DNA from 3 places in the Pseudomonas asgharzadehiana genome. Region 3 is predicted to be linked to each of the others. Evidence: predicted binding sites of a transcription regulator. Region 3 holds the regulator's gene; each other region holds the start of a gene.
What was found. Region 3 encodes FliA, which starts transcription of late flagellar genes. Its sites were predicted from a motif close to CTAAAGTTTNNNNNNNNNNNGCCGNTAA; they were not measured.
Positions count from the first base shown of each region.

Region 1: the regulator FliA is predicted to act here: its motif matches at 6,010-6,037, upstream of KSS96_RS27860 (methyl-accepting chemotaxis protein).
Region 2: the regulator FliA is predicted to act here: its motif matches at 7,169-7,196, upstream of KSS96_RS19495 (methyl-accepting chemotaxis protein).

Region 1 covers NZ_CP077079.1:6,096,520-6,106,960, forward strand. Annotated here, with positions in the region: gene KSS96_RS27840 (ammonium transporter) at 1-1,187, opposite strand, end outside; gene glnK (P-II family nitrogen regulator) at 1,222-1,560, opposite strand; gene KSS96_RS27850 (accessory factor UbiK family protein) at 1,983-2,243, shown strand; gene KSS96_RS27855 (YifB family Mg chelatase-like AAA ATPase) at 2,396-3,892, shown strand; gene KSS96_RS27860 (methyl-accepting chemotaxis protein) at 3,934-5,910, opposite strand; gene KSS96_RS27865 (LysR substrate-binding domain-containing protein) at 6,089-7,009, opposite strand; gene KSS96_RS27870 (NorM family multidrug efflux MATE transporter) at 7,162-8,565, shown strand; gene KSS96_RS27875 (putative bifunctional diguanylate cyclase/phosphodiesterase) at 8,593-10,257, opposite strand.
Region 2 covers NZ_CP077079.1:4,300,406-4,310,846, forward strand. Annotated here, with positions in the region: gene chrA (chromate efflux transporter) at 1-731, shown strand, start outside; gene KSS96_RS19455 (nucleotidyltransferase family protein) at 853-1,425, opposite strand; gene KSS96_RS19460 (DUF6124 family protein) at 1,805-2,044, shown strand; gene KSS96_RS19465 (hypothetical protein) at 2,048-2,281, opposite strand; gene KSS96_RS19470 (hypothetical protein) at 2,473-2,928, shown strand; gene KSS96_RS19475 (DUF7079 family protein) at 3,051-3,401, shown strand; gene KSS96_RS19480 (hypothetical protein) at 3,481-4,083, opposite strand; gene KSS96_RS19485 (hypothetical protein) at 4,394-5,338, shown strand; gene KSS96_RS19490 (tetratricopeptide repeat protein) at 5,794-6,798, opposite strand; gene KSS96_RS19495 (methyl-accepting chemotaxis protein) at 7,236-8,855, shown strand; partial or broken gene KSS96_RS19500 (chloride channel protein) at 8,877-9,041, opposite strand; gene KSS96_RS19505 (YeeE/YedE family protein) at 9,122-9,553, shown strand; gene KSS96_RS19510 (DUF6691 family protein) at 9,556-9,975, shown strand; gene KSS96_RS19515 (hypothetical protein) at 9,999-10,175, opposite strand; gene KSS96_RS19520 (S8/S53 family peptidase) at 10,306-10,441, shown strand, end outside.
Region 3 covers NZ_CP077079.1:4,519,212-4,529,652, forward strand. Annotated here, with positions in the region: gene KSS96_RS20370 (CheW domain-containing protein) at 1-671, opposite strand, end outside; gene KSS96_RS20375 (ParA family protein) at 674-1,462, opposite strand; gene motD (flagellar motor protein MotD) at 1,513-2,400, opposite strand; gene KSS96_RS20385 (flagellar motor protein) at 2,495-3,235, opposite strand; gene KSS96_RS20390 (protein-glutamate methylesterase/protein-glutamine glutaminase) at 3,235-4,386, opposite strand; gene KSS96_RS20395 (chemotaxis protein CheA) at 4,435-6,666, opposite strand; gene KSS96_RS20400 (protein phosphatase CheZ) at 6,678-7,466, opposite strand; gene KSS96_RS20405 (chemotaxis response regulator CheY) at 7,485-7,859, opposite strand; gene fliA (RNA polymerase sigma factor FliA) at 8,029-8,769, opposite strand; gene fleN (flagellar synthesis regulator FleN) at 8,766-9,599, opposite strand; gene flhF (flagellar biosynthesis GTPase FlhF) at 9,704-10,441, opposite strand, start outside.

The sequences.
Region 1 (10,441 bases), 1.6 Mb from region 3:
TTGCACTGGATCCAGACTTGAGCCGCGATATCAGTCACGGTGCCGAAACCGCCCAGAGAAGGGGCTGCGAATACACCGGTAAGGATCGCGCCGAGAATACCGCCAATGCCGTGTACGCCGAAGGCATCCAGGGAATCGTCGTAGCCCAGCTTGCGCTTGAGAGTAGTGGCACAGAAGAAGCACACCACACCCGCCGCCAGGCCGATGATCAGTGCGCCCATCGGGCCCACGGTGCCGGCGGCCGGCGTGATCGCGACCAGGCCAGCCACCACACCCGAGGCGATGCCCAGTGCGCTTGGCTTACCGTGAGTGATCCACTCGGCGAACATCCAGCCCAGCGCCGCAGCGGCAGTTGCAATCTGAGTCACCAGCATCGCCATGCCCGCAGTGCCGTTGGCCGCCACAGCCGAGCCGGCGTTGAAGCCGAACCAGCCGATCCACAGCATGGCCGCACCGATCAGGGTGTAACCGAGGTTGTGCGGGGCCATCGGTGTGGTCGGGAAGCCCTTGCGCTTGCCGAGTACCAGGCAAGCTACCAGGCCGGCCACACCGGCGTTGATGTGCACCACGGTGCCGCCGGCGAAGTCCAGCACGCCCCAGTCCCACATCAGGCCACCGTTGCCGCTCCAGACCATGTGCGCGATCGGCGCATAGACCAGCGTGAACCAGATGCCCATGAAAATCAGCATTGCGGAAAACTTCATACGCTCAGCGAACGCACCGACGATCAGCGCCGGGGTGATGATGGCGAAGGTCATCTGGAAAGTGATGAACACCGCTTCCGGGAACAGCGCCGCAGGCCCGGTGATGCTGGCCGGAGTGACACCCGCCAGGAACGCCTTGCCCATGCCGCCGAAGAAGGAATTGAAGTTGACTACGCCCTGCTCCATACCGGTGGTATCGAACGCGATGCTGTAACCGTAGATGACCCACAGGATGCTGATCAGGCCAGTGATGGCGAAGCACTGCATCATCACCGACAGAATATTCTTGGAGCGGACCATGCCGCCGTAAAACAGCGCCAGGCCCGGGATGGTCATGAACAGCACCAGTGCGGTGGCGGTCAGCATCCAGGCGGTGTCGCCGGAGTTGAGGACTGGAGCAGCCACTTCGTCTGCCGCCATGGCCAGGCTTGGCATTACGATGGACAACAGGGCTCCGAGCCCTGCGAATTTACGCAGAGTCATATTGTTTTCTCCTGGGGCGTTGGGGTTTGGCGGCTTAGATTGCGTCGGTATCGGTTTCGCCGGTACGGATGCGAATCGCCTGTTCCAGATTGACCACGAAGATCTTGCCGTCACCGATCTTGCCGGTGTTGGCGGCCTTGGTTATCGCCTCGATAACCCGGTCAAGATCCTTGTCGTCAATAGCGACATCGATCTTCACCTTCGGCAGGAAATCGACTACGTATTCCGCGCCGCGATACAGCTCGGTGTGACCCTTCTGCCGACCGAAGCCCTTGACCTCAGTAACGGTAATGCCCTGCACGCCGATCTCGGACAGTGACTCGCGTACATCGTCCAACTTGAACGGCTTGATGATGGCAGTGACTAGCTTCATGAAAACTCTCTCCCGAATTGGTGGACTTGCCCCAGGAAAACAAACCCGTCTCAAGTCTAAGCGCAGTGCCTGGCTTTGTAACGCATCGTCGCAAGGGCAGTTGCCATTGCGACGCCAGCTAACCACTGGTGACGAAACCTGTACCCCTGATCCGTCGGCGCACTGCATTCGTCACAGCGACTGCATCAGTGCATGGGTCATGATCGTCTAAGCAGAAACCTTGCCAGCTCCGTAAAAACCACTGAAATCAGTCCATTGCCCACTTAAGCCCACCCGCAGGGCTGTCTGGCGGCCGCAATGCGCACGAAAACAGTGCGCCGCCGTCCGGCGCGATGCGCGAAAAGCGTGCGCCGCAGGCCGTGAAAAAGACTATAGACGCTGCGTGATACACTGCCCGCCAACAGTTTTCCGGAATATTTCCCATGCTCGCGCCCAAAGACCTCCTCGACGCCCTGAGCGGCCATGCCTCTCGCCTGTTCAGCGGCGAAACCCCGCTGCCCCGCAATGAAATCGAAAGCCAGTTCAAGGCCTTGCTGCAAAGTGGCTTCAGCAAGCTCGACCTGGTAAGCCGAGAAGAGTTTGATAGCCAAATGGTGGTGCTGGCCCGCACGCGTGCGCGGCTGGAGAGCCTGGAAGCGAAAGTCGCGGAGTTGGAAGCGCGGTTAACACCACCCGCTGAATAAACGCAGCCCGTGTGGAAGGGGGCTGGCTCCCTCCACACGCGCGTCACCTTTTTCTCTGGATACGTTCTGTAAAACCTCCGCGCTTCGCTCTTCCCCACCTCGTCTACCCTTGAAAAACCGCAGGAAGCGGCCCCCCATTTCAAGGAACGAGCATGTCCCTCGCCATTGTCCACAGCCGCGCCCAGGTCGGCGTCGAAGCCCCCGCCGTCACCGTAGAAGTGCACATGGCCAATGGCTTGCCTTCCCTGACCCTGGTGGGCCTGCCCGAAACCGCCGTCAAGGAAAGCAAGGACCGCGTGCGCAGCGCCATCCTCAACAGTGCCCTGCAATATCCCTCGCGCCGCATCACCCTCAACCTCGCGCCCGCCGACCTGCCCAAGGACGGCGGGCGCTTTGATTTGGCCATCGCCTTGGGGATTCTGGCGGCCAGCGTGCAGGTACCGGCGTTGATGCTCGATGAGGTCGAATGCCTGGGCGAATTGGCGCTGTCCGGTGAAGTGCGCGCGGTCAAAGGTGTGTTGCCAGCCGCATTGGCGGCGCGCAAGGCCGGGCGCACCGTGATAGTGCCGCGGGCGAATGCCGAGGAGGCCTGCCTGGCTTGCGGGTTGAAGGTGATAGCGGTGGATCACCTCCTGCAGGTGGTAGCGCACTTGAATGGGCAGGTGCCGATTGAGCCCTACAAATCCGATGGCTTGCTGTACCTGAACAAGCCCTACCCAGACTTGAGCGAAGTGCAGGGCCAGCTCGCCGCCAAGCGTGCATTGCTGATCGCAGCGGCGGGTGCGCATAACCTGCTGTTCAGCGGGCCACCGGGCACCGGCAAGACCTTGCTCGCCAGCCGCCTGCCCGGTTTGCTACCGCCACTGAGCGAACAGGAGGCTCTGGAAGTGGCGGCGATCCAATCGGTGGTCAGCCTCGCGCCGCTGAGCCACTGGCCACACCGGCCGTTTCGCCAGCCGCACCATTCCGCTTCAGGCCCGGCGCTGGTGGGTGGCGGCTCGAAACCGCAGCCAGGGGAAATTACCCTGGCGCATCACGGGGTGTTGTTCCTGGATGAATTGCCAGAGTTCGATCGCAAAGTACTGGAGGTGCTGCGCGAGCCACTGGAGTCGGGACATATCGTGATTTCCCGCGCTCGCGACCGAGTGAGTTTCCCGGCGCGCTTCCAACTGGTGGCGGCCATGAACCCCTGCCCTTGCGGCTATATGGGCGAACCCAGTGGGCGCTGTCGCTGCACGCCGGAGCAAATCCAGCGGTATCGAAACAAGCTCTCCGGGCCGCTGTTGGATCGAATCGACCTGCACCTTACCGTGGCACGTGAAACAACCGCGTTGAATCCAACCCGGCAGGCCGGTGACACGACGGCTACAGCCTCGGCCCACGTGGCCGAAGCCAGGGACCGTCAGCAACGGCGCCAGGGCTGCGCCAATGCCTTCCTTGATCTACCGAGCCTGCGCGAGCACTGCCAATTACTGAAAGCCGATGAAAGCTGGCTGGAGGGTGCCTGCGAGCGGCTGACGTTGTCGCTGCGCGCAGCACATCGGCTACTCAAGGTGGCACGCACTCTGGCGGACTTGGATCAGGTGCAGGCGATCACCCGCGATCATCTCAAGGAGGCCTTGCAATACCGACCCCCAGCAATCACTTGAGTCTGGCGTAGGCCCCCTCGCACATTTTGCACAGCGTAATCTCAGCGGAACCGATCCACTTCATGGCGCAGGCCCGCCGCCAACGTTTCCAACTCCTTAGCGGTAATCGCCAAATTCGACACCACTTCACGCTGCTCGCTATTGGCCAGCGCGATGCTCTGCAAGTTGCTGCTGAGCAAGGTCGCGGTGCTGCTTTGCTCCTGGGTCGCGGTGGTAATCGCTGCGAACTGCTGACCGGCCGAGCGGCTTTGCTCGTCGATACGTGCCAGGGCCGAGGCCACGTCGGCGTTGCGCGACAGGCCTTCCTGCATCAGCGCATTGCCGTGCTCCATGGTGCTGATGGCATTGCCGGTTTCCTTCTGGATGCTCTGGATCATCCCGGAAATTTCATCCGTGGCTTCGCGGGTACGCGACGCCAGGTTGCGCACCTCGTCGGCTACCACGGCAAAACCGCGACCCTGTTCACCGGCCCGTGCGGCTTCGATGGCGGCGTTGAGCGCCAGCAGGTTGGTCTGCTCGGCGATGGAGGTGATCACGCCGACGATTCCGCCGATCTCCTGGGAGCGTTGGCCCAAGGTGTTGATCACGGACGCGGTGCTGTTCAGGGCGGTGGCGATGTGTTCCAGGGACGACGACGCCTCTTGCATCGAGTTGCGACCGATACGGGTTTGTTGCGCGTTTTCCTGGGCCAGGCGCTCGGTGGCGCCCATATTGTCGGCGATATTCAGCGACGTGGCGCTGAACTCCTCAACCGCGCCGGCCATGCTGGTGATCTCGCCGGACTGCTGTTCCATGCCGTCATAAGCACCGCCAGACAAACCGGACAGCGCCTGGGCACGGCTATTGACCTCTTCGGCCGCCTTGCGGATATGGGAAACCATGGTCGACAGCGCTTCACCCATTTGGTTGAAACTGCGCGCCAGTTGGCCAATTTCGTCATGGCTGGACACGTTCAGGCGTGCACTCAAATCACCCGCGCCCAAGGCTTCGGCCTGGCGCACCAGGTCGCTCAGCGGCTGCAGCTTGCTGCGCAGCAGCCACACCGTGGCACCCACCGCCAGCAGCATCGCCAGCACGCTGCCGATCACCAGGCGAATCCCGACCGCCCAGGTAACCGCGCGGATTTCAGCTTTCGGCATGCTCGCAACCACGGCCCAAGGGCCACCGTCGAAGGGTACCGAAACACTGTAGAAATCTTCGTTCTTGTCGCTCCAGAAGCGGCCTTTGCCAGGGGTCTTGGCCAGATCCAACATCACCGGCACCGCCTGATCCAACGCCTGTACACCCGCCGGCGGTACCAGCCAGCGCTTCTGCTCGTCGAGCAACGCCAGGGAGCCGGTCTGGCCGATGCGGAAGCGCTTGAGGTTTTCGAACTGCGCGGCCTGAGCGTCGGTGTAGTCAAACCCGATGAACAGCACGGCAATCACTTTGCCGCCGGCGTCGCGTACAGGGCTGTACTGGGTCATATAGGACCGATCGAACAACACTGCTCGCCCGATATAGGCCTGGCCACCGAGAACACGTTGGTAAGCCGGGCCTTGGCGATCAAGCACGGTGCCGATCGCGCGGCTGCCGTCCTGCTTGGTCAGGGACGTGCTGACGCGGATAAAGTCGTCGCCGCTGCGCACGAACACCGTGGCCACGCCGCCGGACATTTGCTTGAACTCGTCTACTTCGGTGAAGTTGTTGTTGAGCACTTCGCTGCCCAGCAACAGGCTCGGCGTCTGCACCCCGGCCACGGTGACCGGGTGATCGGCCTGCACCGACAGCCCGGCGCTGAAGCGCTTCTCAAACAACCCCGTCAGGCGCTGGGTGCTTTCGCGCAACGTACTGTGGAAGGTATTGAGCTGGTCGGCGAGCAAACGCGCTTCGCTGGCCAGGTGCTCCTCGCGGGTATCGAGGTTGGCGGCATCGAGGGACCGCAGGGCGAAAACGGTACTGCCGCTGATGACGACAGCCAGAATCAAGGCTAATGCGAGGCCTAACTGGGAGGCGATCCGGGCGCGAGGTTGAGACATGACTGCTCCTGGCCGAGGCCAGGATCATCCTGATCTCATAGCGCTGCTCGGCAAATTATCTGGTGGGAAACGTTGGAGGACGATGGTGCCAACACACCTACTTCGGCGGCGCTCGGCAATACTTGAGCGAGTCGCAGGGGTATCACGCAAACGGTTGCGCGCCAGGCCTGCAACCCCCTCAATCGAGGCGCTCGACCGCCGGCAGGACCATGGCTTGCACTTCGCCCTGAAGGAAATCCGCCAGGCGCCGCAAGCGTTCACCACCGGGACGGGTTCTCGGCCACACCAGGTAGTAATTTTCCCCACTGGCCACCGCGGTCGGCCACGGCAGGCTCAAACGCCCCTGGGCCACGTCTTCGGCCACCATCAGCAGGTCGCCCATGGACACGCCGTAACCACGGGCGGCGGCGATCATGCCCAGCTCAAGCGTATCGAACACCTGCCCGCCCTTGAGCGAAACCTGGGACGACAACCCCATGCGCTCCAGCCAACTGCGCCAGTCGCGACGGTCTGGCGTGGGGTGCAGCAACTCGGCGCCGGCCAGGCGGTTTATATCCCAAGGCCCGTCGCTCAACAAGTTCGGCGCGCCAACCGGAATCAACAGCTCGGGGAACAGATAGCAGGCCTCCCAATCCGCTGGAAAATGCCCGTTGCTCAAGAGCACCGCGCAATCGAAAGGCTCCTGGTTGAAATCCACCTCATCCACGCTCATCCAGGCGCTGGTCAGTTGCACCTCATTGCCCGGCTGCAACGCCCGGAAGCGACTGAGCCGCGCCAACAACCAACGCATGGTCAGGGTCGACGGCGCCTTCATGCGCAAAATGTCGTCTTCGGCGTTCAGGGTGTGGCAGGCCCGTTCCAGTGCGGCAAACCCTTCGCGCACGCCGGGCAACAGCAGGCGCGCGGCTTCGGTGAGCTGCAAATTGCGGCCGCTGCGCTGAAACAGGCGGCAGGCGAAATGTTCTTCCAGGGTGCGGATATGCCGGCTCACCGCACTCTGGGTGATCGACAGCTCTTCAGCGGCGCGAGTAAAGGAATGGTGCCGGGAGGCCGCTTCAAATGCGCGCAAGGCATACAGAGGAGGAAGACGACGAGACATGTTGAAAGCTCCGACAGCGCAATGCCCGAACCCTACCAGAATCAATCAGGCATGAGTTTTAATCATGCGAACGATCGCTTTTATCCCTTTGTGCATTGGGCGCAGAGCGCCGAAAATCAACCCTCTCCCAACCCTCTGATTTGTTGAGCGTGATGATCATGCAGCATCCGGCACGTACCGAACTCTGGGCCATTCTGCGGCTGTCAGGGCCGCTGATTGCCTCGCAGTTGGCGCACATGTTGATGGTGCTGACAGACACCTTGATGATGGCGCGCCTGAGCCCGGAAGCCCTGGCTGGCGGCGGCCTGGGCGCGGCGAGTTATTCGTTCGTGTCGATCTTCTGCATCGGCGTGATTGCCGCCGTGGGGACGCTGGTCGCTATCCGTCACGGCGCCGGCGATATCGAAGGCGCCACCCGCCTGACCCAGGCCGGGCTCTGGCTTGCCTGGCTGATGGCCCTGGCGGCGGCCTTGCTGCTATGGAACCTCAAACCGGTGCTGCTGATGTTCGGCCAGACCGAAACCAACGTGCAGTCGGCGGGACAGTTCCTCACGGTGCTGCCGTTCGCCTTGCCCGGCTACCTGAGCTTCATGGCTTTGCGCGGCTTCACCAGTGCCATCGGCAAGGCCACCCCGGTGATGGTGATCAGCCTCGGCGGCACGGTGCTCAACTACCTGCTCAATCACGCGCTGATCGAAGGCATGTTCGGCCTGCCGAAACTCGGCTTGATGGGCATCGGCCTGGTCACCGCCATCGTCGCCAATGGCATGGCGCTGGCGCTGATGTGGTACATCCGCAGCAACCGCGCCTACGCTGCCTACCCGCTGAGCAACGGCCTGCTGCGCCTCAACACCCACTATCTGCGCGAATTGTGGCGCCTGGGCCTGCCGATTGGCGGCACCTACGCGGTGGAGGTCGGGTTGTTCGCCTTTGCCGCGCTGTGCATGGGTACCATGGGCAGTACGCAGTTGGCGGCGCATCAGATCGCCCTGCAAATTGTCTCGGTGGCGTTCATGGTTCCGGCCGGCATGTCCTACGCGGTGACCATGCGCATCGGCCAGCACTATGGGGCCGGGCAATTGCTGCAAGCGCGCATGGCGGGGCGAGTGGGGATCAGTTTTGGCGCGGCGGTGATGTTGGGATTTGCCGCCGTGCTGTGGCTGTTTTCCGACCCTTTGATCGGGCTCTTCCTCGACCATGACGACCCGGCGTTCCACGACGTGATCGTGCTGGCAGTCAGCCTGTTGGCCGTCGCGGCCTGGTTCGAGCTGTTCGATGGCGTGCAGACCATCGCCATGGGCTGCATCCGAGGGCTCAAGGATGCCAAGACCACCTTTCTGGTGGGCTTGGGATGCTACTGGCTGATCGGCGCGCCTTCGGCCTGGCTGATGGCCTTCACCCTGGGCTGGGGGCCGACCGGTGTGTGGTGGGGTTTGGCGTTGGGCCTGGCGTGTGCAGCGGTCAGCCTGACTTGGGCGTTTGAAGCGAAGATGAAGCGAATGATTCGCCAGGAACCGCAAGTACACGCGAAATTCCCAGCCATGCAACCTGACTAGCGCGGGCACTTGGGTTGGGTTTACAGCTCAACCCAGTAACGCCTGCTGGCCCTTGTCGAACTTCAAGTACTCCACCAACTCCGGCAGCGGCAACGGTTTGCTGATCAGGTAACCCTGGGCCTGGTCGCAGCCAAACAGCCTCAGCAACGCGAGTTGCTCCGGGGTTTCCACGCCTTCGGCCACCACTTCCAGGTTGAGATTGTGTGCCAGGTTGATCATCGCGTGTACCAGCTTGCGGTTCTCTTCGCGCTCTTCCATGCCGCCGACAAAGCTCTTGTCGATCTTCAACAAGGCGATCGGCAAGCTATTGAGGTGCACGAACGATGAGAAACCGGTGCCGAAGTCATCCAGGGAAAACCGCACACCCAGGCGACCGAGGGCATCCATGGTCTGCTTGACCAGGTCACTGCGGCGCATCACGGCGGTTTCGGTCAGCTCGAACTCCAACCACTGCGCCTCCACGCCGCGCTCGCTGATCAGCCGGCTGAGCGTGGAGAGCAACTGGCTGTCCTGGAACTGGCGGAACGACAGGTTGACCGCCATGTGCAGCGGCGGCAGGCCGCGCTCGCGCAGGTCTTGCATGTCGCGCAGGGCCCGGGAGATCACCCAGTAGCCCAGCGGTACGATCAGGCCGCTCTGTTCGGCCAGGGGCACGAATTCGCTGGGGGGCAACAGGCCGCGTTCGCCGTGGCGCCAGCGCACCAGGGCCTCAAGGCCGACGATATGCCCATCGTCCAGATCCAGGCGTGGCTGGTAATGCAACTCCAACTCATCGCGACGCAGGGCACGGCGCAGTTCACTTTCCAGGTCGGCCAGGCTGCGCGCATTGCGGTTGATGCGTTCGTTGAAGATATGAAAGGTGCAGCCCTGAGTGCTTTTGGCTTGCTGCATGGCGATATGGGCGTGCCACATCAGCGGGTCGGCGCCGGCGCGCGCACGGGCATGCGCCACGCCCAGGCTGCAACCGATCAGCAGGCTTTCGCCATCTACCCAGTAAGGTTCGGCCATCGCTTCGGTAATGCGCTCGGCCATCCATTCGGCGCGCTGGGGCGCACGGCGGGTGTCGATCAACAGCGCAAATTCATCGCTGCCCAGGCGGGCCAGTTGGTCGCCGACCTCAAGCTGGTTCTTGAGCCGCGAGACCACCTGCAGGATCAACCGGTCGCCGGCCTGGTGGCCGAGGGCGTCGTTGGCGTGACGGAAATTGTCGAGGTCCAGGTGACCGAGGGCCAGGCCGCGACCTTCGTTCTCGGCCAGCCGCGCGGCCAGCAGGGTCTGGAAACCCTGGCGGTTGGCGATACCGGTGAGGGGGTCTTGCTCGGCCAGGCGCTGCAGGGTGTTTTCCAGCACACCACGCTCGCGCACATGGCGCAGGCAACGGCGCACAGTGTCGGCGTCCAATCCATCATGGATCAGCCAATCACTGACGCCCAACGGCGCTACCAACGGCTCCTCTTCCAGCAGCAACACACACGGCAGGCTGCAACGGCCAGGCCCGGGCTGCAGGCTGGGCGTGGTCAATAGCACGGCGCTTTGGTCGTCATCGAACAGACGACTCACCGAGTCCCAGTTGGGTGCGCTGATCAGCACAGCCCCTTCGCCCATCGGCGCCAGGCACTCGCGCAACAAAGCTGCCCACTCAGGCGCATCGGCCAATAGCAGCAAACGCAAGGGTTCGACAGGCGTAGACAAGCTAGCTCCCTAGACTCTGCAAAAATTCGTTGGCGGCGGGCATTATGACGTGCGACCTGACAATCACCAATGACAGGGGTTATCAAATACGCAGGCTGTAAGCAATTGTCTTAAAAACTAATACATCCTGCGGCAAAGTAGCAAAAGCGGCAAATTTAGATCGAGTGGTACGTCACACCGTCGA
Region 2 (10,441 bases), 220 kb from region 3:
TGCCTTCCGCCTGGGGCCAAGTGGGCGTGATTGTCGTCACCGGCGTGATCGGCCTGCTGCTTTTAAAACCCACGCCGAACGCCGAACACGAAGCGCTGCCCATGCCCATCCGCCGTCGCACCGGCGCCCTGTGGCTACTGCTGTTTGCGCTGTTGCTGATGGCCTTGCCGCTGCTGGCGCAAAACCTGCCCAACCAAGGCCTGGCGCTGGTAGACGCCTTCTACCGCGCCGGTGCATTGGTGTTCGGCGGCGGCCACGTGGTGCTGCCGCTGCTGCAAGCCGAAGTGGTGCCGCCGCAGTGGATCAGCAACGACCTGTTCCTCGCCGGCTACGGCGCCGCCCAAGCCGTGCCCGGCCCTCTGTTCACGTTCGCGGCTTTCCTCGGCGCCGCCATGCAACCTGACCCGAACGGCTGGCTGGGCGGCCTGATCTGCCTGCTCGCCATCTTCGCCCCATCGTTCCTGCTGGTGTTCGGCGCCCTGCCTTTTTGGGAAACCCTGCGCCGCAGCCCACGCACCCAAGCCGCCCTGACCGGCGTGAATGCCGGCGTGGTGGGCCTGCTGTTGGCCGCGCTGTATCGCCCGGTGTGGACCAGCGCGATTTTCAGCGTCTACGACCTCGGTTTGGCCGTGCTCGCGCTGGTGGCGTTGATGGCCTGGAAGTTGCCGCCGTGGCTGGTGGTGGCGGCAAGCGCTGGGCTGGGATGGCTGCTCAGCCTCACTGCCGGATAAAAAAGCCGCTGGCACCACGGGATTAACCGGTGGGAGCTGTCGAGCCCCAGCGAGGCTGCGATGGGATCGCCTCAGTCTCCTTGCCTGGCCAAGGCACCTGCATCGCCCTCTCACTAAAGCCCTATTGCCCGGCCGACGGCTCCACAATCGTGAGCCAAGGCCACCGCGCCTGATAACTCCTGGCCTTTTCAGCAAACAGCGCCTGCTCCGGATGCAACGGGTTGATCCGCAACACCCCTTGCTCCACATCCGCCAGCCCATACGGGGCGTACACCTCACCGCTGGCGATATCCAACGCGATGCACGTCCCCGCCACCAGGTAACGATCCACCCCCTGCCGGGCCGATTGCAATTGTGGGTAAGGCCGACCGAAGCGCTGCCCATACCAAAGGTGCACCCGCGCCTGGTTCTTGACCTCCACATTCACGCCCAGGTCCTTGAACAAGCCGTCAGCCCGGCGAATCACCGCGTCCTCCGCCTCGTAGGACAGGTCCGTATCGAAGTAAAAGACGTCGTAGTCTTTCACCCCCTGATCGGCCGGTAGCTTCATCTGGTGATTCCACACCGCCTGGAACAGACAACCCGCCGTGAGCATGCACTGGTCCACACCGAGGTCGGGTAGACGCGCGGTGATTTCGGCGTTGATGGGGTTGGCCATGGCCAGTTCGAGGAAGGTGTCGACGGTCAATGTCATGGTGTGCCCTTGGTAAGCAGTCCTTGTCCAGGAGCCGACTGTACAAGATCTCACAAGCGAAAATCGAGCGACTCCAACTTGCTGCATTGCCTACGCGTGCGTCAGAATCCGCCGACTTGTGCACCTGGGTAGCCGTCTCTAAGGTGGCTCGGTCGCCGACATCTCGGGGATCGGGTTTAGTAGCCTGACGGTTTATCCAGACAAAAGTGCACAAGCGTTATCAACCAGACATTCCAGTCTGTACTTGATGGTGGCTGTGCGCAGGGCGCCTTCGGGCGCGCCGGCTTTCGTTTGGATTCCCCGGTCTACTAACCTGCGCACAGCTGCCACCCTTTTGTTTAGTAGCTAAAGGATGGCGGCCCTAGACAGGAATTCAAACATGTATAAGGCCGCACCAGATTCAGCCGCACTTTTCAGCGTCGCACCCAACGCCAGCAACGAAACCCTCATCACCAACAGCTACGAAACCTTCACCAGCGTCAGCACCCTGCTGCTCGACCTGTGCGAAGACCTCAACGGCAAACACCGCGACATCGCCCTGGCCATCCACCAACTGAGCGAACTGGGCGTACTCCTCACCGCCAGACTCCTCGACCGCGAAGCGCCCTGCCCCGGCTGATCATCAGCCCTTCAACTCACTCGCCCGATTGCTCGCCGCGTCGTCATAGGCCACATACAACGACTCGGCGATCTGGCTTTTGATGGCCTTGGTGGGTTCAAGCCCCAACACAAAACCCTCGGCCTTGCCGCCTGCGCGGTTGAGCTCGTCATGGGTGGCAGCGCCGGTGATGGCGTCAAGCAGCTTAGTGGCGTGAGGGCCAACGCCTTTGGGGAGGGAAATTTGGTCGATGGACATTGCGATACCTTTAACAGTTGAGTCGGTAGCGCTTGGAACCACTGCCGGGGAAGGCATAGTAGACGGGTTTGCGATGAGAGGGGCTGCTTTCGGCCAAAAGTAGCCGCTCATGAGACCCGCAAACTATAGAGATGCTAACCTCGCCTGGGCCAAGCTGACTCAAACGGGCTGAGAAGTCCCGGGGACTGAAAATGGAAGAAACGCTCTCTTCGATATTTATGCGCACTAAAGGAAAGCCCATAACTTTCAATGGGACAACCGTCGTTGCGATTATGGAGATCGAGATCACGAAGCCCAGAACCGTCTTTTCAATTCGCCGATTGGGTGCTACGAACGGTCGAGTGCAAGGGTTAGCATTAAAGACGGTAAGTGGGCAGATCGTCGTGGACGGCTCCCGCGATGGCTATCCCGAGATAATTTTGTGGTCTGATTCCAGTCCTGATGCTGTAGAGATAGAAGTGTTTTCCAAAGTCGGAAGTACTTTAAAAATCTGGAACGTATGGAAAAGCACTTTTGGCATTAATGCATGGGTTGGCAATGCAGGAATTCACGTCTGCGAGTCCGATAGCAAGATGACATTGGAATGTAGCGACGGTGTTGGTGATGTGGACTTCTCCGATTATGTGGTTGTTTTAGACGAACGATAATAACGATAGTTATGTCCGCTCTGGGCCGAAAGCGGCCCGTCCTGACGGCGAATAACTGTCTGAACGCTTTCGGCTACTATGCCTTCTAGCCGCTGGGCGCCCTCCAAGCTTCGGGATATTGCATGAAAACTGTCGACGCAAACCGCTTGAAGATCTGGCAGGCACTTTCAGAGTTTTTTCTCGATACTGAAATCACCGACTCGACTTTTGACTACGTCGCTCGCGTGGTCCTGGAAACAGGCTATTCGCCCCAAGACATTCACAGCATCCTTTGGGGTGAAGTTTTCCCTGTGCTTGAAGGCAACCTCAAGTCCATTACAGGTGAATGGGCGGGATGGACAGATGAATGGCTGTTAGAGCATTTGTCGGTATGTGAGGTCTCTACGAACAAGCTGGGTGACAGCGGCATTATCAGAGAAATCAGAAGATGCTGGGGGCAAGTGGCAGCGCGGCTTCCGCCGGCATATGCCTGACTCAACTTCGTCAATGCTCCCAGTGGTTACGGGCTCCTATAGGCCAGACGAGCCCATTCGATCTACGAAATCCCCCCTTTCAGTTAACGTCGATGCCGGGATAGAGATCCGCAGGTGGGTGGTAGTTGGGGTCTTCAAAGCGGCTATTGTTGTAATGCATTTTGGCAGTGGGCCCCTCGCCTATGTACGTAACCTCAGGATTGGGCGTCAGATGCCATCCGGTCCCGTCGTTATCGCGTTCGATCAGCGACGGATACAACGTACAGGTCCCCCCCGAACCGGATGTCAGCCTGAATTGATAATAGCGCCCGGCCTGTGGCGTGAATTGAGTTGTGACGTAGCACGAGCGGGTGCGCGAGCCCTTCCAGAACATACTCACTTGCGTCTCGATGCCCGGCCTTATGGGTGTTTCATAGTAGTCGGAAGTCAAATTCTGCCCGGCCTTGGGCATGCCCACGTCTTGCGTGTGGGTAAATGGAAGAGGCCCCGTCCGGACGGAGCCTCCCGAACGCACGCCGTTCTCGTATTGATAAATATCGGCATGCTGAGTGAAGTTCACGACCCTGACCCAAGCGGGGTTCGGCTCGTTTTCAGGCGCTTTGAAGTAATGGAAATGAGGAAAATACTGACAGCCGGCAAATAGCGGCAGCGTCAGAAAACAAAGGGTACGGCGAATAGACATTGGAACCAGTCCTTTACGGGATCGTTGTACAGACCACAGAACGGGAGATGAATTTCACAGCTGGCGCACTCCAAGCAACGTTCAGCGGGCATCTGTTTGTTTCACCGGGGACGATGACAGGGTGTCGGCGAGCGCGGAAACCACCCCCTGGGGATTGGCACCGAGGGTGACCGCATGGACGGAGGCTGTCATCTGGATCGGATGCGCTTAGAAAGCAGGCCCTGCATACGGTATTCTGCGCGACATCAACCTCGACCCCAGCCTACCGGCCCCTGAAGCGGTATTGAGCCCGGCGCCCATGGATCTCGACATGCTAATCGGCCACCGCTTCGAACATCTCGCCAACGGCGATCTGCATATCCATTCACGCAACCTCGTGCAAAGCGCATTTATGCTGCTGACCGGCGCAATCACCTTCATCCTGCCGGTGGCCTGCGTCGGGTTCTGGCTTACCGAATGGCAAGCGCAGCTGGCTGATCTGAATCCGTTGTCGACCCTCCTGTTAATACTCTCGCTGCTGCTGATGCCTGCCTTGGGCCTGTCCCTGATGGTGTACATGGGCTCGCGCGAGTCGTTGTTGTTGTCACGCGTCGGCGGCGAAGGCAAGCGCCGCACGCAGAACTTTTTCGGGCGCCGAGAGCGTGTGAAGTCGGTATTCAACATCGATAACCCGCGCGCCCTGGAACTGCGTCGTCGCGAGCAGGCCGAGCCCATCCACACCCAGTTGTGGCTGGTAATGCGTGATGGCGGCGAGCACCGGTTGACCACCGACAACATTCCGGTGGTGCCGGGCAGCAAACGCACCGACCTGTGGCTGCGCACACTGGCCGACTACCTCGACGTGGCCATGCCTGGCGAGGTCGTCCTTGAATCGGCGGTCGCTAAACCGGCACCCTATCGGCCGGCGCCAACGCCGGCGAAGATCGCCAGGCAGCGCAAAACCAAAGGCCCCGTGCCGGCGGCTGAGTCGACCGAACAACTCGGCATCCCCGCGCGCGCCCTGCTCGCGCTGATAGGCACTTTCCTCGCAGTGCTGGAGCTGAATCAGATCGTCGCATTAGTGCCGGCGGTGATCAGCGGGCGACTGCGAATCAGCGGTTTTAGATCGGGATACACGACGTTCTACTGGGCCGAGCAGCCGGTCGCGTTTTCATTCAATGTATTTTTGGGTGTGGCCGAGGTTCTGGTGATCGGGTTTATCGCCTGGCAATGCCTGCGCACGGCGATTCTGGGGCGGATGAAAGCCAATCCTTGAACGTAGGATGTTGGCGCATCCGCAAGCTCAAAACCCCTTCCCCATAAACCAGATCCCTACACCTGGCCGCACCGCGTACGTACCGCAGGCGTCCGGCTTCGTTACGCCCAGGGGTATGAGATCGCCAAGATCCAGAACACCACCGCTAACCCCCAGCAGATGGGCCCCGCCGTGGAAAAATCCTGGATGCTGCCCGTCGACATCCCCCCAGCGACCCATCGCTGCCTAGTCCAAAAAAACCCGGCCATCGAAAAACTCGCACGCAACCGGAAGTTCTCTGCGACGCGCCCAAGACCTACAACGTAACCGTGGCCAAGGTGAAGGGCGAACAGGCGCTGAAACTGATCGACCCACGTTTCTCGATTATGCGCGGCATCAGCTTCAGCCAAGGGTTCTGACGCAAGCGTCGGCATGGGAGAGACGCATGAAAAAAATGCCCCTCCGATGCGCACACACTAGCCTTGCAGTGTTCGCAGTTTTTCTTCGAAGTAGCGGATTTGCGCCAAGTCATCGGGGTCGACCTGCCTGAGTATCTGAAGAGCCTTTGTATAGGCGGCGCGTGCCTTGGCGGTGTCGCCTTGAGCCTCGTAGACTCGCGCAAGGTTGAAGTGGCGCAAAATTATTTTGGGGTGATGCTCGCCAAACGTTGCCTGGTCACTGTTCAGCGCCATCGTCAGGAAGGCTTCCGCTTTATCGTACTGGCCCAGGCCGCGATAGGCGTCGCCGAGGTTGTTCCAGCGGATGGCGACCGTCGGATGGCGCGGACCATGCAGGGCCATGTCGATATCCAGCGCCTGTTGAAAAAGCGGCAGCGCCGCCTCGTACTTGCCCTGGAGGTTATAGGCATTGCCCAAGTTGTTCAGCGAGACGGCTACCGAAGCGTCGTTGTCGCCGAGCAGTCGCTTTCTCAACGCGATATTTTTGCGCAGGTTTTCGAAGGCCTCTTCATATCGGCCCAGTTTGCTCTGCGCGGTACCGATGTTGTTGTAGCTGTCGGCAATTATCAGGTCATCCGTGCCAAGTACCGCGAGGCGCATTTTCAAGGATGTTTCATAGTAGCCAAGGGCAATCTCGAAATTGCGTAGTCGCTCGTGAAGATAGCCGAGGTTGTTCCAGTAGGTCGCCTGTTGCGCGGTCGAGGCTTGGCCGTTCTGTTTAGCCGCCTCCAGTGCCTGGGTAACCAGGACGATGGCGGTACGGTCATCGCCCAGCACAGAGACTGCCAGCGCCTTGATATTCAACGCCTCGGAGTTGGCAGGGTCGGCTTCAAGCACGCGATCCGCTTCCTCAATCGTCGCCTGATACTGCCCTGCCGCGAAAAGGCTAACTGCTTTGTCGCTCACGGCCCCCAGGGCGGCCTCAGCGCCAAACATCAGAAAGAGCAATGAGAACGGCAATAGCGCTTTCAGCCAACGAATGCGCAGGGAGGTTCTTGGGTTTGAAATGCAGATCTGACTCATGGTTTTTTTCGATCCAACACACTCATTAAATTGAAGTAACGAAGCGGGCTTTGACGCGGAACGGGGGTGGGTTCGTTTACCCGCCCCCTTCCCAGACGCCTGCTATTAAAAGACATCCATCGCTCTACAAAGCCCCGCCTTCTCAACAGCCTCATTTCCAGGTTCCCCCCCTGCATTCAAACGCTGCAACGCGACCAGACACCGGCCACTGTCCAACAGGATCAATTCATAGTCCTGATGCGCCGTTGGGGTGAAACGAAAGGTTTGTTGGCAGCTATAGGAATAGCCGGCGCAAACGTGGCCTTCACTCCACGAGTGGTCACCGTAACAGCTGGCGCGTTGACGTGGCACGAATATCCAAAGCAGCCCGATTAAGTTTCCCAACGTCAGGTCGATACCCTGACTAACCCGCTCCCCCTCGCAGCCAGGAAGCTCACATGAACCTTAGAAACCTTAACGTAGCTCCACGAGCTTCCTTGTTTTTCGCGTCAATCATCGTATTGGTCTTTGTACTCGGCGCAGTCGCCGCAGTGCAGATGGGCAAACTGCGGGATGCAGAAAAAGATATTGAAACCAACTGGCTGCCAAGTATCAGGCAAACAGCATTAATGAACTCCGGCGTGATGCGGCTGAGGCTTGAAACTCAGCGCGCGCTCGCTGACCCTACAACCCTTCAGTCGACCGTTGCCTCCTTTGCAGGCTACCGGAAGGTCTTGGCGGATGCGGTAGCCCAGTATGAACCACTGATCGCGAGCAACGACGAGCGCACCCTGTATCTAGTGGTTAAAGCGTCCGCCGATGCATATGCCAAACAGCTGGACATTCTCGAACCTTTGATGGCGCGCGCTGACATACCTGCAGCGGTAAGCCAGGTGAGTACAGGCATCCGCCCGTTGACGAATCGGTTGGAGGGCGAGATCAAAGCCCTGACTGACTACAACAACAATGGCGCGACAGCCGCTGGGCAATACGCAACCGCCACTTACGCCGAAGGCATCTGGGTAATCAGTGGCCTTATTGCCGGTGTCGTAGTCCTGACTATCGCGCTGGCGACCCTTCTGACCAAGAGCATCACCACTCCGATAGGTACAGCCCTGTCCGTGGCCGAACGCATTGCCGGCAGTGATCTGTCCAAAGAAGTGCAGGTCAGCGGGAAGGATGAAGCCGCACGCCTGTTAAAAGCGCTGGCCCAGATGCAGGAAAACCTGCGCAAAACCATCATGCAGATCAGTGATTCATCCACGCAGCTGGCCTCGGCCGCAGAAGAAATGACGGCGGTCACGGAGGAATCCAGTCGAGGCCTTGTTTCACAAAATGATGAGGTCAACCAGGCGGCCACCGCCGTAACCGAAATGAGCGCGGCGGTTGACGAGGTGGCCCGCAATGCAGAGTCGGCCTCCGAAGAGTCGCGTCGCACCCAGGAATTCACTGAGACCGGCCTGGAGCGCGTCTCTCAAACACTGAAGTCCATTCAAAAACTGAGCGGCAACGTTGAAACCACGAGCGACAAGATTCAGGTGCTGTCAGAGCGCGCTCAAAGCATTAACAAAGTCGTCGAAGTGATCAGGGCCATCGCCGAGCAGACCAACCTGCTGGCGCTGAACGCAGCCATTGAAGCCGCAAGGGCCGGTGAGCAAGGGCGCGGCTTTGCCGTGGTGGCGGACGAGGTCAGGGCGCTGGCGCACCGAACGCAGTCTTCCACGCAAGAGATCGAACAGATGATCTCCGCCATGCAGAGCGACTCAGCCGAAGCGGTGGAAGCCATGAGCAAAAGCAAAGAGCTGGCGACCCAATCCCTCGACGTCGCCCAGGAAGCCAGCACTTCACTGGACCAGATCGCCAAGGCCATTACGCAGATCAACGAGCGCAACACCTTGATAGCCACTGCGTCTGAAGAACAAGCTCATGTAGCGCGTGAAGTCGACCGTAATCTGGTCAGCATTCGAGAGCTGGCCGTGCAGAGTTCCGCGGGCGCCAGTCAAACCGCCAGCGCGTGCGGAGAAATGTCAAAGTTGGCGGTCGACCTTAACAGGATGGTGAGTCGCTTCGTCGTTTGAAACATCAGGCCCCACGCGTTCCGCCAGGGGTGTATTGAAGGCGGCGGCAATACCCGCTGCGCCACCGGCCGGGATCAGGTCTTCAGGGCGGACGATGCGTGCGTTAGGCAGATAGCGGTGAAAGAAATGCAGGCAGCACCGCAAAATCATAGCGGTGCTTGCGCCCCAGGGCTTGAGCCGCCCCATCTACCACCGGCATTTCACGCAATACGGGCAGAAACTGTGCTATCGATGCACTCCCCCAATCCCCGAAGGCTGTCCCGACCATGAGCCTCTCCGCCGATTTCACCCCATGGACCTCCCTGCTCGGCGGTGCCTTGATAGGTTTGTCCGCCGGCCTGTTCATGCTGCTCAACGGGCGCATTGCCGGTATCAGCGGTCTGCTCGGCAGCCTGCTGTCCAGGCGTAGCGATGGTCGGGGGGAGGCGCTGGTGTTCGTCGCGGGGTTGATCGCCTCGCCCCTGATCTGGTTACTCGGCGCGCCGTTGCCGCAGCCCTCGTTCCAGGTCGGTGGCGTGGCGCTGGTACTGGCGGGGGTGTTGGTGGGGATCGGTACGCGCTATGGCGCCGGCTGCACCAGCGGGCACGGGGTCTGCGGGCTTTCACGGTTGTCGGTGCGCTCGCTGGTGGCGGTGGGTTGTTTCATGGGCAGCGGCTTTGCCGGCGTCTACGTGCTACGTCATGTAGTGGGGGCTTGAGCATGCGCAAAATCACGGCTTTGATGGCGGGCTTGATCTTCGGGCTGGGGCTGTACCTCAGCGGGATGACAAACCCGGCCAAGGTGCTGGGTTTTCTCGACCTCGCTGGCGACTGGGACCCTTCGTTGGCCTTGGTCATGCTCGGGGCGCTGATGGTGAGCAGCGTGTTTTTCTTCTTCGCCAGGCGGCGTGACACCGCATTGCTCGGCGCGCCGATGCAGATGCCGACACGGCGCAACATCGACCGCCGGCTGGTGCTGGGCAGCATCGTGTTCGGTATCGGCTGGGCGATTGCCGGGCTCTGTCCCGGACCGGCCGTGGCCTTACTGCTGACGGGGCGATGGCAGGCGGTGCTGTTCAGCGTGGCCATGCTGGCGGGCATGCTGGTGTTCGCGGGCCTCGAATCACGCAAGCAGCGCTGAACATTGCGGCTGGCGTCAGCCCCTCAATCCGCGGCCTGTTGGAAGGCATAGCCGCTCACCGCCAGCAACACACCGGAGATGGCGTAAGTAAAGCTGATCATCACGCGGCGGCCGATCACGTCAAACAAGCGCCCCAGCAAGACTACCGCTGCGGTGTCGCGTTGGAGCACGTGTTGCTGGGTCATGGCCACGTCCGTCATGTGCAAGTCCCTCCCCCGTTATGAGTAAGCGCCTGAAACGGGAGTTCAAATTCAATGGCGTCGGTTATGCGCTGAACGAAGCAAGCCCCGGCGTAGTCGGAACAGCAGGCCACCGGCAAGGAACCCGCTCATGCCCTTACGCTTCGCCACCCTGGCAACCCTTTTCAGCCTGGCTGCCACGGCCAGCGCTGCCCAACCACCGCTGCGCCTGGAAAACCTGCAACGCTGCGGCGACGTGTTGGAAAACCGCCAGCAGGACTGGTGCC
Region 3 (10,441 bases):
TTGATTTCATTGGGATCCAGGCGCAGCGAGCGGCTGACTTGATGCACCGCCAACCCCCACTCGTAGCCCTGCACCGAAATCACGTATTGCAAGCCTTGGCGGAAGTCATCGCGGTAGCGGTCGGGCATCACCCAGCGCGCGGTGTCCAGCACCTTGAGGTTGCCGGCCTGGCTGGGCAGGATGCCGAGGAACCACTCCGGTTGCCCGAACAGCGGCGTCAATTCCTGGCCTTCCAGGGAATAGATCGAGCCCAGGCACACCAGCGGCACCGCCAAGGTCAACCCGGCGACGTCGAACAGCAAGCACTCGAACGGCTCGGCGGCCCACGACGGACGACCGTCGCCGGTGACCGGCGGCGGTGTGATGCTGGGCGGCAGGTGCACTTGCACCACCGGCTCGACCACCACCGGCGGCGTCAGCGCTTCCACGACAACCGGCGCCTCGGGCGCCACGGTCAGCGGCGCGGCGTGTGCATCGCGGGCCTGCTCTTCCAATACAGCCAACTGGAACTCATCCAGGGCGTCCGACGGCGGCACTTCTACCGCCGGTTCCAGCACCAGGATCGGTTCCGGTAATTCTTCTGCGGTCGCGTCTTGCAGCAGGGCGTCCAGGTAGGACTCCAGCGCCAGTTGCGGCCGGGTCTTGGTCTTGAGTTCAACGGGGCGGTTCATCATCAAGCCACCTGCGCCACGAGTTGCTGCGACAGCAGATGCTTGAGCAACGCACGGTAAGCCATGACGCCACGGCTCTTGGCGTCGAACTGCGAAGGCGTGAGCCCGGCGCGGCTGGCATCGCGCAGGCGCGTGTCCACCGGGATGTAGCCGTTCCAGATGCTCTGCGGGTAGGCGTCGCGCAATACGCGCAAGGTACCGAGGGAGGCCTGGGTGCGGCGGTCGAACAAGGTGGGGACGATGCTGTACGGCAGCGGCTGCTTGCGCGAGCGGTTGATCATGGCCAAGGTGCTGACCATGCGCTCCAGGCCTTTGACCGCCAGGTGTTCGGTCTGCACCGGGATCACCAGTTGCTGGCTCGCCGCCAAGGCATTGACCATCAGCACGCCGAGCAACGGCGGGCTGTCGATGATCGCGTAGTCGAAGTCCTGCCACAGTTGCGCCAGGGTCTTGGCGATCACCAGGCCCAGGCCGCTCTGCCCCGGCGACTGACGCTCCAGGGTGGCCAGCGCGGTGCTGGACGGCAACAGGGAAATGCTCTCGTTGCTGGTTGGCAGCAGCAATTGGCCGGGCAAGTCGCCAGGCACACTGCCCTTGTGCAGGAACAGGTCGAAACAGCTGTGCTCCAGCGCATCCGGGTCATAGCCGAAGTAGCTGGTCATCGAGCCGTGGGGGTCAAGGTCAACCACGACCACGCGCTTGCCCGCTTCGGCCAGCAAGCCGGCTAAGGCGATGGAGGTGGTGGTCTTGCCGACTCCACCTTTTTGATTGGCAACTGCCCAGACTCTCATTCGGATGGTTCCTCCCGGTGGGCACAAGCGCGACCGAGACATTGCATAGGTTATTGAGCCGGTGACGGAGAATTGACGGCACTCTGCCGAACCAGCGGTTTTACCGGGGCCGGTGCAGTTTGTGTGCCAGCGCGCTTCAGGGCCGCGTCCGGTGTTGCATTGGCGGTGCCGGTCCCGGTCAGGCTGCGGCGCACATCCAGGTTTCGCGAGACCACCAACACCACCCGCCGGTTGCGCGCGCGGCCTTCCAGCGTGGCGTTATTGGCCACCGGCTGAAACTCGCCGTACCCCACCGAGGCCAGGCGCCCGGGGTTTACGCCCTGCATCGCGAGCATGCGCACGATGCTCGCGGCACGCGCCGATGACAGTTCCCAGTTGGTCGGGTACTGCGCGGTGCTGATCGGCACGTTGTCGGTAAAGCCCTCGACGTGCACCGGGTTCTCAAACGGTTTGAGGATCGCCGCCACCTTGTCGATGATGGTGAACGCCTGGTCGCTGGGCATTGCATCGGCGCTGGCGAACAACAGGCTGGAGTTGAGTTCGATCTCTACCCACAACTCGTTGCCGCGCACGGTCATCTGGTTGGAGCTGATCAAGTCGCCGAACGCGGCACTGATGTCATCGGCGATGCTTTTCAGCGGGTCGCTGGTGCCCCCCACGCCGGCGGCTGTTTCGTCACTGTCGTTGACCAGCGGCTTGGCCGGCGTCACGGTCTTGGGTCGCTCTTCACCGATGGGGATCGGCTTGAGCGCGCGGTCGGCGTCGTTGAACACGCCGATCAGCGCCTGGGAAATGACTTTGTACTTGCCTTCGTTGATCGACGAGATGGAATACATCACCACGAAAAACGCAAACAGCAAGGTGATGAAGTCCGCGTAGGACACCAGCCAGCGCTCGTGGTTGACGTGTTCTTCAGGCTCGCGGCGGCGACGGCTCACAGGCAGGCACCTCTCTGTACACCACTTATGTAACCGCCCCGCTCACAGGGGTGAGCGAGCAAGCTCGCTGGCCACACGTCATTGTTCATATCCATCAGTCCATGAAGCCCTGGAGCTTCAATTCGATGGAGCGCGGGTTCTCGCCCTCGGCAATCGACAGGATGCCTTCGAGCAGCATTTCGCGGTAACGGGATTGGCGCATGGCAATCGACTTGAGCTTGCTCGCTACCGGCAACAACACCAGGTTGGCGCTGGCCACACCGTAGATGGTGGCAACGAACGCCACGGCAATCCCGCTGCCCAGTTGCGAAGGGTCGGCGAGGTTGCCCATCACATGGATCAAGCCCATCACCGCACCGATGATGCCGATGGTCGGCGCGTAACCGCCCATGCTTTCGTAGACTTTGGCCGCGTTGATGTCGCGGCTTTCCTGGGTGTAGAAATCCACCTCAAGGATGCTGCGGATCGCTTCCGGCTCGGCGCCGTCCACCAGCAACTGCAAGCCTTTGCGCGCGTAGCTGTCGGGCTCGGCATCGGCCACGCCTTCCAGCCCCAGCAGGCCTTCCTTGCGGGCGGTGAGGCTCCAGTTGACCACGCGGTCGATGCCACCGGCCAAGTCGACGCGTGGCGGGAAAATGATCCAGATCGCGATCTGCATTGCACGCTTGAACGAACTCATCGGCGACTGCAGCAACGCGGCGCCCACGGTGCCGCCAATCACGATCAGCGCCGCCGGCCCGTTGGCCAAGGCGCCCAGGTGGCCGCCTTCGAGGTAGTTGCCGCCAATGATTGCGACAAACGCCATGGTGATGCCGATCAGGCTCAACACATCCATTAGAGGCAGGCCTCCACCAAATGCTTGCCGATGTCGTCCAGGCTGTACACGGCGTCGGCCAGGTCCGCCTTGACGATGGCCATGGGCATGCCATAGATCACACAGCTGGCTTCGTCCTGGGCCCAGATCGCACTGCCGCCCTGCTTGAGCAGGCGCGCGCCTTCACGGCCGTCGGCGCCCATGCCGGTGAGCACCACCGCCAGAACTTTGTCACCGTAGGACTTGGCCGCCGAACCGAAGGTGATGTCCACGCACGGCTTGTAGTTGAGGCGCTCATCGCCCGGCAGGATTTTGATCGCGCCACGGCCGTCGACCATCATCTGCTTGCCGCCGGGGGCCAGCAGCGCCAGGCCAGGGCGCAGAATGTCGCCATCCTCGGCTTCCTTGACACTGATGCGGCACAGCTTGTCCAGGCGTTCGGCAAAGGCTTTGGTGAACGCGGCGGGCATGTGCTGGATCAACACGATCGGCGCCGGAAAGTTGGCCGGCAACTGGGTCAACACGCGCTGCAAGGCGACCGGGCCACCCGTGGAGGTGCCGATGGCGACCAGCTTGTAGGCTTTGCGCTTGGGTGCCGGCGAATGCGCCGTTGCAGTGGCCGGGGCCGACGTGCGTACCGGTGGCGGTGCAGGCCGTGCAAGCGGCGCCGGCGCCGGGCGACCGAACGAGGCACGGCTGGAGGCAGCCGGCGGAGCCACCGCTGCCGGGGCAGGCGTCGGTGTCGGTGTCGGCGCGCTGAACAGGCTGCGGCGGTTACTGCGCGAGATGCTGTGGACTTTCTCGCACAGCATCTGCTTGACCTTCTCGGGGTTGCGCGAGATGTCTTCGAAATTCTTCGGCAAAAAGTCCACCGCACCGGCATCCAGCGCATCGAGGGTCACTCGGGCGCCTTCATGGGTCAGCGAGGAGAACATCAATACCGGGGTGGGGCAGCGTTGCATGATGTGCCGGACTGCCGTGATGCCATCCATCATCGGCATCTCGTAGTCCATGGTGATCACGTCCGGCTTCAGCGCAATGGCTTGATCAATCGCCTCTTTGCCGTTGGTGGCCGTGCCGACCACCTGGATGCTTGGATCGGCGGAAAGAATTTCCGAGACGCGGCGGCGGAAGAAACCCGAATCGTCCACCACCAGGACCTTGACTGCCATAAACACTCCGTTAGGTGGGGCGGGCGAGACCGCCCTGCCCCACCAGAATCAAATACGCCGAGCGGCGTAACGCTTGAGCATGCTCGGAACATCGAGAATCAGCGCGATCCGACCGTCACCGGTGATGGTCGCACCCGACATGCCCGGGGTTCCCTGCAGCATTTTGCCCAAAGGCTTGATGACCACTTCTTCCTGGCCCACCAGTTGATCGACGACAAAGCCGATACGCTGGGTACCCACGGAGAGAATCACCACATGACCTTCGTGCTGCTCTTCATGGGCGGCCGATGCAACCAGCCAGCGCTTGAGGTAGAACAGGGGCAGCGCCTTGTCGCGCACGATCACCACTTCCTGGCCGTCCACCACGTTGGTGCGCGACAGGTCGAGGTGGAAGATCTCGTTGACGTTGACCAGCGGGAAGGCGAACGCCTGGTTGCCCAGCATCACCATCAGGGTCGGCATGATCGCCAGGGTCAACGGCACCTTGATCACGATCTTCGAGCCCTGGCCCTTGGTCGAGTAGATATTGATCGAGCCATTGAGCTGGCTGATCTTGGTCTTCACCACGTCCATGCCGACGCCACGGCCCGACACATCGGAAATCTCGGTCTTGGTCGAGAAGCCAGGGGCGAAGATAAGGTTGTAGCACTCGGTGTCGGTCAGGCGGTCGGCGGCGTCCTTGTCCATCACGCCACGCTTGACCGCGATATTGCGCAGGATGGTCGGGTCCATGCCCTTGCCGTCATCGGTGATCGACAGCAGGATGTGGTCGCCTTCCTGCTCCGCCGCCAGGATGACTTTGCCGCCACGAGACTTGCCCGAGGCTTCGCGTTCTTCCGGGGTTTCGACGCCGTGGTCGACCGCGTTGCGCACCAAGTGAACCAGCGGGTCGGCCAGGGCCTCGACAAGGTTTTTGTCGAGGTCGGTTTCTTCACCCACCAGTTCCAGGTTGATCTCTTTCTTCAGTTGGCGCGCCAAGTCACGCACCAGGCGCGGGAAGCGGCCGAAGACTTTCTTGATCGGCTGCATCCGCGTTTTCATCACGGCGGTTTGCAGGTCGGCGGTCACCACGTCGAGGTTCGACACGGCCTTTTGCATGGCTTCATCGCCACTGCTCAGGCCCAGGCGCACCAGGCGGTTACGTACCAGCACCAGCTCGCCGACCATGTTCATGATGTCGTCCAGCCGCGCGGTGTCCACGCGCACGGTGGTTTCGGCTTCACTGGCGGGTTTGTCCGCAGGCGGCGCCGCGGCGGCGGCACGCGCTGGGGCCGCAGCCGGCGCCGCCGCTGGGGCAGGTGCCGGTTTGGCGGCTGGAGCGGCTGGAGCGGCAGCTTTGGCGGGTGCAGCCGCTTTGGCGGCAACCGGTGCTGCCGTAGCGGCGGCAGGTGCAACCTCGCTGAACTTGCCCTTGCCGTGCAAATCGTCAAGCAGGGCTTCGAATTCGTTATCCGTGATCAGGCCATCAGCGGCAGGCTGCGCAGGGGCGGCAGGCGCAGCGGCGGTGGCGGCGACTGCCGGCAAGGCGTCGGCCGCAAAGGTGCCTTTGCCGTGCAGTTGGTCGAGCAACGCTTCGAATTCGTCGTCGGTGATGTCGGTGCTGACCGGCCCGCCCGCTGCGGCAGGTGCAGGAGCGGCAGCGGCAGGCGCCACCGCATCAGCGGCGAACTGGCCTTTGCCATGCAACTGGTCGAGCAGCGATTCGAATTCTGCGTCGGTAATGTCTTCGCTGGTCGGCGCCGCTGCCGGTGCTTCGGCGGCCGGGGCTTCGGCTTCGGCCTTGACGGCACTGAGGGAGTTGAGCAGTTGTTCGAACTCAGTGTCCGTGACATCCGCTTCAGGCTCCGCCACAGGCTCCGGCGCCGCTTCAACCACCGGCGCGCAAGTGTCCGCAGGCTCTGCATAGCGCGCCAGGGCCGCCAACAGTTCCGGCGTGGCCGCCGTGATCGGGGCACGTTCACGCACTTGGCTGAACATGCCGTTGACCGCATCCAGTGCTTCGAGAATCACGTCCATCAACTCCGAATCAACGTGACGCTCACCCTTGCGCAGGATGTCGAACACGTTCTCGGCGATGTGGCAGCACTCCACCAGCTCATGGAGCTGGAGGAAGCCGGCGCCCCCTTTTACAGTGTGAAAACCGCGAAAAATTGCATTGAGCAGGTTCGCATCATCCGGGCGGCTTTCCAGCTCGACCAGTTGCTCGGACAGTTGCTCTAAAATTTCGCCGGCCTCTACAAGGAAATCCTGAAGGATCTCTTCATCGGCGCCGAAGCTCATGTGGGTGCTCCTTAGAAGCCTAAACTGGATAACAGGTCATCTACGTCATCCTGACCTGACACAACGTCTTCACGTTTATCGGCATGAATCTGCGGACCTTCACCCTTGGCGAGATGTTTTTGTGGATCTTTTTCCGAGAGGATCGCTTCGCGGTCATGTTCAATGCCGGCAAAACGGTCAACCTGGCCTGCCATAAGCACCAATTTGAGCAAGTTGCTTTCCACTTCGGTGACCAACTGGGTCACACGCTTGATCACCTGACCGGTGAGGTCCTGGTAATCCTGGGCCAGCAAAATATCGTTGAGGTTGCTGGAAACCGTGCGGTTTTCCTGCTCGCTGCGCGACAAGAAGCCTTCAACCCGACGTGCCAGCTCACGAAACTCCTCAGCCCCGACTTCCCGGCGCATGAAGCGGCCCCAATCGGCGCTCAGGGCCTGGGCTTCAGTGGCCATGCCGTTGACCAGGGGCGTGGCGTTCTCCACCAGGTCCATGGTGCGGTTGGCCGCCGCCTCAGTCAGCCTGACCACATAGGACAGGCGTTCGGTGGCATCGGTGATCTGTGAGATTTCTTCGGCCTGGGGCATGTGCGGGTCAATCTGGAAATTGACAATCGCACTGTGCAGCTCGCGTGTGAGCTTGCCCACTTCCTGATACAGGCCGCGGTCACGGGTCTGGTTGAGCTCATGGATCAACTGCACCGCGTCGCCGAACTGGCCTTTTTCAAGGCTGTCGACCAACTGGTGAGCATGTTTTTTCAGGGTCGACTCAAAGTCTCCCTGTGACGTTTCGTTATGCTCCATAGCTCCCCCGCGATGGCATCAGCCGTGGATGCGTTCGAAGATTTTTTCGATCTTCTCTTTCAAGGCCAGTGCAGTGAATGGCTTGACCACGTAACCGTTAACACCCGCCTGGGCAGCTTCGATGATCTGCTCACGCTTGGCTTCGGCGGTGACCATCAGCACGGGAAGGCTGCGCAGCTTTTCGTCGGCCCGCACATGACGCAGCAAGTCGATACCGGTCATGCCCGGCATGTTCCAGTCGGTTACCAGAAAGTCGATGCTCCCGCTGTTGAGGATCGGAATCGCCGTAAGGCCATCATCCGCCTCGACCGTGTTTGTGAACCCAAGGTCACGCAACAGGTTTTTTATGATCCGCCGCATCGTTGAGAAGTCATCAACGATGAGGATTTTCATGTTCTTGTCCAATTCGACCTCCAAGCAGTCTTAAACGCGCCCAGCACCTGGACGCGTCATTTCAATCAACAGGCATTACACAAAAAGGACTGCCGGGGGCACCACGGGCCGAACCCGCGAAGATCCATCACCTTCGCGGTATCGCTTTGCAGTGTCCCCACACTGCCTGTCAGCGCGCTCGCCACTCTCCCAAACGCCCCCGCAAGCGAGCGGCGCACTGGCTGTGTAACTGGCTGACTCGCGATTCGCTGACCCCCAGGACCTCACCGATTTCCTTGAGGTTCAGCTCTTCGTCGTAGTACAGCGCCAATACCAGTCGCTCACGCTCAGGCAAATTGGCAATCGCGTCCGCCAACGCACCCTGAAAGCGTTCATCTTCCAGGTCTCGCGCCGGCTCCATATGAGTACTCGCGCCGTCCTCGTGCAGCCCTTCGTGTTCACCGTCCTGCAACAGGTCGTCGAAACTGAACAGGCGGCTGCCCAAGGTGTCGTTCAAAATCCCGTAATAATCGTCGAGACTCAATTGGAGTTCGGCCGCAACTTCGTGATCTTTAGCGTCGCGACCGGTTTTTGCTTCAATTGCGCGAATTGCGTCACTGACCATGCGCGTATTGCGGTGTACCGAACGAGGCGCCCAATCACCCTTGCGCACTTCATCGAGCATGGCGCCCCGGATACGGATACCCGCATACGTCTCGAAACTCGCGCCTTTGGTGGCATCGTATTTGGTTGACACTTCGAGCAGGCCAATCATGCCGGCCTGGATCAGGTCTTCTACCTGGACGCTGGCGGGCAGGCGTGCCAGCAGGTGATAGGCGATGCGCTTGACCAGCGGCGCATAACGCTCGATCAACTCGCCCTGACTGTCACGGGCGGACTTCTTGTAGGCGTTATAGCCGTTCGCTGTCATAGCACGGGTCCTGCGCTCGTCTGATGTACCAATCGCTCGACGAAAAACTCCAGATGCCCCCGTGGGTTGGCGGGCAACGGCCAAGTATCGACCTTTTGGGCAATAGCCTTGAACGCCAATGCGCATTTGGAACGAGGGAACGCTTCGTAGACCGCACGCTGCTTTTGCACAGCCTTGCGCACACACTCGTCGTAGGGAACTGCACCGACGTATTGTAAGGCGACATCGAGGAAGCGATCCGTGACCTTGGTCAACTTGGCGAACAGGTTGCGCCCTTCCTGCGGGCTCTGGGCCATGTTGGCCAGTACGCGGAAGCGGTTCATGCCGTAGTCACGGTTAAGTAATTTGATCAGGGCGTAGGCGTCGGTGATCGAGGTGGGTTCATCGCAGACCACCAGCAACACTTCCTGCGCCGCGCGCACGAAGCTGACCACGGATTCGCCGATCCCGGCGGCGGTGTCGATCACCAGCACGTCGAGGTTGTCGCCGATATCGCTGAATGCCTGGATAAGGCCGGCATGCTGCGCCGGGCTCAGGTGCACCATGCTCTGGGTGCCGGAGGCGGCCGGCACGATGCGGATCCCGCCAGGGCCTTGAAGCAGCACATCGCGCAGCTCACAGCGCCCCTCGATCACATCGGCAAGCGTGTGTTTGGGCGTCAACCCCAGCAGAACGTCGACGTTCGCCAGTCCCAGGTCAGCATCCAGCAGCATGACGCGACGGCCAAGTTCTGCCAGGGCCAGGGACAAATTCACTGACACGTTAGTTTTTCCGACGCCACCTTTGCCGCCGGTCACCGCGATCACCTGTACGGGATGCATGCTGCCCATTTTATTTCTTTACCTTGTCTTGCTTAGACGCAGGCTACATGGCTTGGCCGCGTGAATCGCTTGCAGACCATCGATGTAGATACTTTTCACGGTGTTCATCTGACTCAACCGACCCGTTTTGCCGGGTTGTGATAGAGATCGGCGAACATGTCGGCCATCGCTTCCTCGCTAGGCTCGTCTTGCATTTGTACGCTGACGGCGCGGCTGACCAACTGATGACGGCGCGGCAGATGCAGATCATCCGGGATCCGCGGCCCATCGGTCAGGTAAGCCACCGGCAGTTCGTGGCTGATAGCCAGGCTCAGCACTTCACCCAGGCTGGCGGTTTCATCCAGTTTAGTCAGGATGCAACCGGCCAGCCCGCAGCGTTTGTAGCTGTGATACGCAGCGGTAAGAACCTGTTTCTGGCTGGTGGTTGCAAGCACCAGGTAATTTTTTGACTTGATGCCACGCCCGGCCAGGCTTTCGAGCTGCATACGCAACGCCGGGTCGCTGGCTTGCAGGCCGGCGGTGTCGATCAGCACCACGCGCTTGCGCAGCAGCGGGTCGAGGGCATTGGCCAGGGATTGACCGGGGTCGACATGGGTAACCGGCACATTGAGGATGCGGCCCAGGGTCTTGAGCTGTTCCTGGGCGCCGATACGGTAGCTGTCCATGCTCACCAGCGCGATATTCTGGGCGCCGTACTTAAGCACATAACGGGCGGCAAGCTTGGCCAGCGTGGTGGTCTTGCCCATGCCGGCCGGGCCGACCATGGCGATCACTCCGCCCTCTTCCAAGGGTTCGATCTGTGGCGTGGTGATCATCCGCGCCAAGTGGGCCAGCAACATGCGCCAGGCCTG